DNA from 2 places in the Shewanella sp. SM32 genome. Region 1 is predicted to be linked to the other one. Evidence: predicted binding sites of a transcription regulator. Region 1 holds the regulator's gene; the other holds the start of a gene.

Region 1 (4,215 bases):
GGCACGGGCATGTAAACCGAGCTTATTACAGATGGTTATCTGACGTTCAAGTTTTGGCATTATTGAGCTCTCGATGACGGGTATAAACTTTATGTTTACCGTTACTAAAGCGTTTGGCCAATTGCTCTGCGACGTAAACCGATCTGTGCTGTCCACCTGTGCAGCCAATGGCTACCGTTAAATAACTGCGATTGTTACGCTCGAGGTGCGGCAGCCAAGTCTCCAGTAAATTTTCGATTTGCCAGATGAACTTATTAACCAGTGGTTGACGATTTAAGAACTCAGCTACGGGTTCATCTAAGCCAGTCAATGGCCGCAGCGCCAACTCCCAGTGGGGATTGGGCAGGAAGCGCACATCGAACATAAAGTCGGCTTCGGTGGGCATTCCGTGCTTAAAGCCAAAGGACTCGAAGTTGATCACGAGTTCTTTATCGACACTACCAAGGAGAATTTGTCTGACTTGGTCGCTTAAATCATAGATATTCAAATTCGACGTATCTATGTAGTGATCGACCAGTTTTGACATAGGCTCGAGCAGTTTCCCCTCCAGCTTTATCGCTTCTTGCAAAGAGACTCGGCTCTTCGACAAAGGATGCAAACGGCGGGTTTCGCTGTAACGCTTGAGCAGAATTTTATCGCTGGAGTTAAGGAAGAAGCTCGTTAACTCAGTATCTGGAGGTAGGCTAGCGAGTTGTTTTACTAAGACCTTATCCTGCTCAGGCATGTTACGCACGTCGACACTGATGGCGACGAGATCGTTTCTGCCTTTGAGTTGCTCAAGCAAACTGCCAATCAATGGCAAGGGAAGGTTATCGACACAATAATAGCCGAGATCTTCGAGTACCCTAAGGGCGACAGATTTGCCTGAGCCTGAGCGGCCCGACACTATGACCAGTTTCATCCAGTGATTACCTGATAGAGTTCCGTTTCATCATGCGTCTTGCGTAATTGCTTTAATATTTGCTTGTCGCTCAGCTTTTCGGCCATGCAAGACAAGGTACTTAAGTGCTGCTGACATTGGTCTGCAGGCACCAGTAGTGCAAATAAAATATCAACAGGTTGCTTATCGATAGCATCAAATGCTATCGGCTCTTCACACTTAATTAGTATGGCAATGGGCTGATCTATATCGGCTAGTCGACCATGTGGAATGGCGATGCCGTTACCTATACCTGTGCTCCCCATCTTTTCGCGCGCCACTAGGCTTTCGAATATCTCTTGAGATGAGAGGGTCGGGTACTGGGCAGCGACTAAGTCGCTGATGAGTTCCAGTACCTTTTTCTTGCTGCCCGGAGTGGCGCAGGTAGTGCACTCCGGCCGCAGTATGGTACAAAGTTCCATTATTAGTGTTTTGTTAACTTCTCTTTGTGTTTAATAACCTGACGGTCAAGCTTGTCAATCAGGGCGTCTATAGCGGCATACATGTCAGCATGCTCTGAAGTAGCAAAAACTTCACCACCTATGAGGTTTATTCTCGCTTCGGCAATCTGTTGCATTTTCTCAACATTGAGCACAACGTGCACATTATTGATCTGTTCGAAATGGCGTTCAAGTTTTGAAAACTTTTCTTCTACATATGCACGTAACGATTCGGTAATTTCGACATGGTGTCCACTTAGGTTTATTTGCATAGAAACGTCCTCCGATATCCACTGTAGGTTATAAACTTTTACGCTGATTAGAAGGTGGAATAAGCATAGCCTCTCGGTACTTCGCAATGGTTCTGCGGGCTACGTTGATCCCTTGTTCTGCCAGAAGTTGTGCCATCTTACTATCGCTTAATGGTTTTTTCTGGTTTTCCGCTGCCACCAGTTTCTTTATAAAGGCTCTGATTGCTGTGGATGAGCACTCACCACCATCGTCAGTACCGACGTGGCTAGAGAAGAAGTATTTTAGTTCAAAAAGTCCCTTAGGGGTATGCATGTATTTTTGAGTTGTGACCCGTGAGATGGTGGACTCATGCATTTCTACCGCTTCGGCAATATCGTTAAGCACCATAGGCTTCATGGCTTCTTCACCATACTCAAAGAAACCTTGCTGATATTGCACTATGCAATTAGCAACTTTAAGCAAAGTATCGTTACGGCTTTCTAAGCTCTTAATAAACCATTTAGCCTCTTGCAGATGGCCGCGAATAAATTGGCTATCGGCTTGGTTTTTGGTACTGCGTGCCATAGAAGCATAATGTTGATTTACATTGATTTTTGGCATGCAGTCAGGATTAAGCTCAACGACCCAGCGGCCATTTTTCTTCGACACAGACACATCTGGGATAACGTATTCGTCATTATTGGGCGTGATCAACAAACCTGGGCGAGGATTGAGGGTTTGGATAAGTGCTATACCATCCCTTAATTCATCTTCTTTTAATTTAGTCTTACGCATCAATAACCTAAAATCACGGGCGGCGATCAGATCTAAATGATCTTTGATCAGCATACGGGCGTTTTCTAGGTTGGGAGTATCAGCGGCGAAATGCGACAGTTGGATCAGCAGGCATTCACTTAAATCGCGGGCGGCAACGCCTATGGGATCAAAATGCTGAATACGCTTGAGTACGGCTTCGACTTCGTCAAGCTCAACTTCAGGATTGCCCATGGCTTCGAGAATTTCTTCAGTGCTTTGGGTGAGATAGCCCTGATCGTCGATGGCATCAATAATGGCGGTGGCAATGGCTAAATCGGTTTCAGAAAACGGCGTGAGGTTTTTTTGCCATTCTAAGTGTTCGTACAAACCTTCACTGGTCTCGCCTTGGAAGGGCATATCGTCTTCACGACTGCCGCCGGGGCCTGAGTTTGGGGAGGCGGTAAACACTTCATCCCATGTGGTGTCCATGGGGAGCTCATCGGGCATGGATTCTTTGGTTAGCGACTCTGCCGTATCTATGGTGGAGCTGTCTTTTTCTGGTGGCAGAGTGCTAGATTCACTGAAATCCGTATCGGATAGCGTTTGGTTTACAGGGGTTTTAGTGGCGTCGAATTGATCCTCTTCCAGCTCGAGAAGGGGATTAGAATCTAATGCTTGCTGGATCTCTTGCTGCAGTTCTAATGACGACAGTTGCAACAGACGTATAGCCTGTTGTAGTTGTGGCGTCATGGTTAACTGTTGACCCAGTTTGAGCTGGAGTGACGCTTTCATGTTACCGCTGATCCCTACGTTATTATTGTTGGATGAGGTCGCTTATTATCATTTTGAGTGAAGCCCAATGGCGGTATAAATTGCCTCCATTGGCTTCGCTCGATTAACTATAGCCTGAATTGTTCACCTAAGTACACAGCCCTAACTTGCTGATTGTCTAAGATCTCTGCTGGAGTTCCTTCGGCAATCAGGTTTCCGTGACTCACAATATAAGCATGTTCACATACATCTAATGTCTCGCGGACATTATGGTCTGTGATCAGTACGCCAAGGCCGCGACTTTTGAGTTGTTCGATAATCTTCTTGATGTCGATAACCGAAATAGGATCGACGCCGGCAAACGGTTCATCGAGCAAAATGAACTTAGGATTAGCGGCTAAAGCCCGCGCAATTTCGACGCGACGACGTTCGCCACCCGACAATGACATGCCTTGGCTGTCACGGATGTGGGTGATATGAAACTCTTCGAGCAGATGTTCTAGTTCTTCTTCTCGTTCTTCGTTTTTAAGTTCTTTACGAGTTTGCAGTACGGCCATGATGTTGTCATGAACAGTTAGCTTACGAAAGATACTGGCTTCCTGCGGTAAGTAACCTATGCCTTTGCGGGCACGCAGATGCATAGGATCTGCGGTTAAATCATCATCGTCGATAAAGATATGCCCCTTATCGCTCTTCACTAGCCCGACAACCATGTAAAAGGTCGTGGTTTTACCGGCACCGTTTGGACCGAGTAGGCCAACGACTTGACCGGTTTTTACCGTCAGACTGACGTCTTTAACCACTTGGCGACTCTTGTAACTTTTTGCCAGATTTTGTGCTCTTAAGGTGATTTGGGTCATTTAGAGTCCTGCTTTTTTACAGGTTTATCCGCTGGAGCATCTGATTTAGCATCATCTTGATAGTTTTCTGGCTGAATAATAGTGATCACGCGATCGTCACCACTGCCAGTACTCTCGGCCATCAATTTCTGTTGAATCATGTTATAGCGGATTAAATTGCCTGTAACTTGGCTACCCGCTTGATCTAATGACGCCATACCTTTCAGAGTTAAGGTGCGGCTTGCCATATCGTAACGAA
Region 2 (4,215 bases), on a different contig from region 1:
GCCAAGCAACAGCATAGGTTGCCATGGATGTTGACCTGCGATGTTTTTAAGCCCATCAGCATCCATAACATCAGTTAGGATAACTAAAGCTCGAAAACGGGTATCTTGGAGGCTAGCACTTAATTTTTCGGTGTCAATTTGTACAAATTGCTCACCTAAAAAATCCAAAATGCAACACAGGCGATTTAATCGCTCTGATGGAGGGCCGATAAGTAAAATTCGTTGATCTGTTTGCATCATTCAGTAGGCCGTAAAGCTCTAATATGTATTAATTCGCATTAATTATTTATGATTAGTTGCTGTAAAAGCTTAACAAATTCAATGTAACAATCTGTGCCACCATCACTACTTGTGATGAATATTGTATTATCAGCAGACGAGAAGCAAGCCTCAGATGAGGTTTATGCCAAACTGAATTGATTTTAGTTCATTTACATCATGATTCTAGTCTAAAACGTCAATACTTTGACTTTAAGCCAAAAAAAAGACGCAACCAGTGCGTCTATTTTTAATAACGAAATAAGATATTAACCCGCTTCAGAATGCGCAGAAATATTATGTTTATCTGCAGGAATTGCATCCCAACTCTCTTTTAGAGTACGAACTAAGTCACTTACATCATCAATCGCTTGAACATCATTATTCAAATTCGCCTCTGAAATACGGCGCAACATAAAATCATATAAATTACTGAGATTGTAAGCAACACTGCCTTCAGCTTCCATATTTAGGCAGCTATTCAGCCCCGCGATAATCCCTAGCGATTTACCAATAAGAAGCCCTTTTTTTGCAAAATCACGCTGCTCTATTGCATATCGACTCTGAGCCAAACGCTCAAGCAAACCAGCAAACATCATTTGAATAATGCGGTGAGGGGATGCCACTGCTATTTCACTTTCTAAAGAAACCTTACGATATGACTGTAATGAACCTCTCATATTAGTACCTACCTATTTGCATCTATCGACTTGTATACATTGATATGACGTTGACTATTACTACCAGCATGCAATAGAGCTTGCCTGTCCAGTAAGAAAACATTGGCTTTCTCTGTACATGCTTGAGTTAATGAAAACTGTAACTGCAAATAATCTCTGTCAACAAATTGCTCATCTGCAACCAAAGCCTCAAGTAATAATTGACGCTGGCCAACAATTTCTTGCAATTTTAATACCAAAAAATCAATATTTTCATTATCTATTGATAATGTAGTCACTTGTCTAATGATTTCATTCATTTGCTCATTAAGAGAATCTAATGTGCTAACAACATTCTGTGTATTAATTTGGCTATGATGCATATATAGAATCTCTTACTCTGCCACTTTAGATAAAAAACTCATAAAATCCAAAAACTGGCAAACATCGTGTAAATCTATCTTACGGTAGGGACAATTTGGCTGATAAAATATTATCGTTTGCTCACAAGCCCTGGAAGAGAGTCGAGTCGCTGAGTTAGCATACTACCTTGAGCGTTCATCTGGCCAACAATCAAATCCATAGCATTGTACTGCTTTAATAACCTAGCTTCATAGGCCTTCATTTTTAAGGTAAGAGTCTCACGGCTATCGGTAATACGAGAAAGTTGAGTATCTAAACTTTCATCTCGACTATCTAAAATCCCCCCAGTTTTTACATAGGAGTCAGTAACATCTTTCATTCGTGTACCAAACCCAGTTTTTTCCGCTGAAAAAAAGTCGGATACGGCATTAATATCTTTACTTAGCACTTCATCAAGCTTTTTATCATCAATTTCAAGACTACCCGTCTGAGTGGTTTTTATACCCAGATTCGCTAACATCATAGAGCTATCACCACCACTCGTTGATGACAACACGCTTCTCATCTGATTTTGAACACCACGAATAACAGAATCACCCTGCAATACACCTGCTTTCTTAGTTTTTGGATCATAACCTGACATGCTAGACATCGTTTTCATTAACTCATTGTATGAATTAACAAAATCTTTGATGGCTGTTTTCGAAGAGTCACGATTAGGTTCAATTTTGAGTGTCGTTGTTTTATCTTTGTTAGCATCCGTCAATGTTAAGTTGATGCCAGTAATCGCATTCTTTACTTCGTTTGAATCAGAGGTCACTTTTAAGCCATCAACATACAAAATTGCATCTTTTGCAGGTTGTAATTCTGTCATAGTAAATGTATCAGATAATGCAGTTCCAGCGTCATCCGTGGCAGATGCTTGCACTACATTATCCTCGCCAGTCTTGTTGGATGTAAGCACTAACTGAGCACCATTGTCGCCCTTAATAATAGTCGCAGTCACTCCAACATTATCTTTAGAAGCATTGATGTTTTTCATAATGTCTTGCAGAGAGTCATCTGCACCAACCGCAACATTAAAGCTCTCACTTCCCACTGTCAGACTTAATGAGCCACTTCCTATTGGAGCCGTAACATCTGTAACTGCTGTAGAACCTAATTTATGACTTTCAGCCAACTGTTCAACAATGACTTTATAATTGCCAGCCACTGCAGTCGGGTCAACTGTTGCGGTCATAAAGTCTTTATTGGAAAGCGTACTCTTAAAACCTGTAAAGGTTTTAGCATCAGATAGAGGTTTTATTTTCTCTAAGAAATCAGACATTGCACTTTTCAATGCCCCCAGAGCAGAGATCTGAGTATTTATCTTACCTTCTTCGGCATTGAATTTAGCTTCTTTAGGCGCTTTTTCTGCATTAACTAGAGCGGTTACAATGCCGCCGATGTCCATGCCAGTACCTACACCTAATGATGTTAATCCCATATCCACCTCTGATCTGCGTCTAAAAACTTACCAATACGTATAGTTAATAGTATTAATACAGCAAAATTCACGCCAAGACTTCAGTTAATATGAATGGCTTACCACTCTAGACTGAACCTCTCATGAATGCATATTAAAAAACTACGACTTAAACCTCTGTTTTTATTAATGCACCTGTCACTTCAGACAGTTTTTCAGCCAAAGCAAGCGCCTCTTCACTGGGAATTTGTCGCAGCACTTCGCCAGAGTCTATATCCATAACACTGACAACGGGCCTATCAGAACTCGCATCAACTTTAAATGCTAATCCCTTACGCATCATAGTTACCATATCCGTCAGGTCACTCGCAACCTTATCTAACTGCTCAACATTCGTTTTAGTATCTTTTGTAGACTCGCCATCTTCTAGCATGTTCACGCTGTTTGATTCGCCAAACAAAGGCTTTATTGAACCACTTGACTCTTGCTGAAGAGATTGTGAAGGAGCTAATTTAAGCTCAGTCTTCAACCCCAATACATTAGATGTACTAACTGAATTAATATCCATCATGGCACCCTCTTAGTCACACTGACTGATGTACTCTGGTACTGCTAGAAAGTACTAACCTCACAGATGAAGCGCAAAGCTACACGCTTAAGCTTTATCTTCAAACATTTACTAATCCGCTTACTACTCTATATGGATGGTGCTGCTAAACGTTATTGACTAATAATCACTTTATTAACAACACTAAACTGACCATTTAATGCACAAAGGGAAGGGTCTAAACGAACCTCCCCTCTCAGTGCCAAACACTTAGCTGTCAATCATCTCAGTATGAGATAACCGCCAATCATAATTACAGCAATGACAGGGCAACTTGTGGTAATTGGTTGGCTTGTGCCAACATCGCAGAAGATGTCTGAGACAGAATCTGTTTCTTCGTCATATCTGCAGTTTCTTTAGCAAAGTCAACGTCCTGAATACGACTACGGGCATCTGCTACGTTAGTTTGTACGTTACCCAAGTTATTGATGGTGAAGTTCATACGGTTTTGTACTGCACCTAAATCAGCACGTTGAGAGTCAATACCTGCAATTGCAGCATCAATAACAGCTAAAGCATCCTGCGCACCTGAAGCAGTGCCAATATCAACCTCTTTTACGGACGCAAGGGTTGATGTTGTTCCCGCACCAGTAATTGCCGCAGAGGTACCTGTCACAGTAAACGCAGCACTTGAAGAGAATTTCAATTCAGAGTTTACAACCACACCGCCTGCATCAACAGTATCTGATGCACCTGCAACTCCATTGGTAACCGTTGCCATTGTTAAGGTGCCACCTGCAGGGCCTACAGCCTTAATCCCTGCAACTCCATCCGCTGAAATACTCAGTTTATTAGTGCTTGAATCATAGGAAGCAGAATAGCCATCCTTTCCAATAGCAGTAGCTAAATCCTTCATACTTCCG

Evidence for each region. Region 1 encodes sigma-54, which starts transcription at its own class of promoters, with help from an activator protein. Its sites were predicted from a motif close to GTTGGCACGNNNNTNGNNT; they were not measured.
Region 2: fliD (flagellar filament capping protein FliD) is a predicted target of sigma-54. The motif match lies at 2,825-2,843, and genes of this name have one in related genera.

Annotation. Positions count from the first base shown of each region.
Region 1 covers NZ_JAKKRO010000024.1:49,756-53,970, reverse strand. The annotation lists gene L5M10_RS11785 (HPr family phosphocarrier protein) at 1-60, opposite strand, end outside; gene rapZ (RNase adapter RapZ) at 47-901, opposite strand; gene ptsN (PTS IIA-like nitrogen regulatory protein PtsN) at 898-1,341, opposite strand; gene hpf (ribosome hibernation promoting factor) at 1,344-1,631, opposite strand; gene L5M10_RS11765 (RNA polymerase factor sigma-54) at 1,660-3,138, opposite strand; gene lptB (LPS export ABC transporter ATP-binding protein) at 3,246-3,977, opposite strand; gene lptA (lipopolysaccharide transport periplasmic protein LptA) at 3,974-4,215, opposite strand, start outside.
Region 2 covers NZ_JAKKRO010000013.1:34-4,248, reverse strand. The annotation lists gene L5M10_RS07265 (sigma-54 dependent transcriptional regulator) at 1-240, opposite strand, end outside; gene fliS (flagellar export chaperone FliS) at 528-938, opposite strand; gene L5M10_RS07255 (flagella biosynthesis chaperone for FliD, FliT) at 947-1,300, opposite strand; gene fliD (flagellar filament capping protein FliD) at 1,411-2,766, opposite strand; gene L5M10_RS07245 (flagellar protein FlaG) at 2,915-3,313, opposite strand; partial or broken gene L5M10_RS07240 (flagellin) at 3,606-4,215, opposite strand, start outside.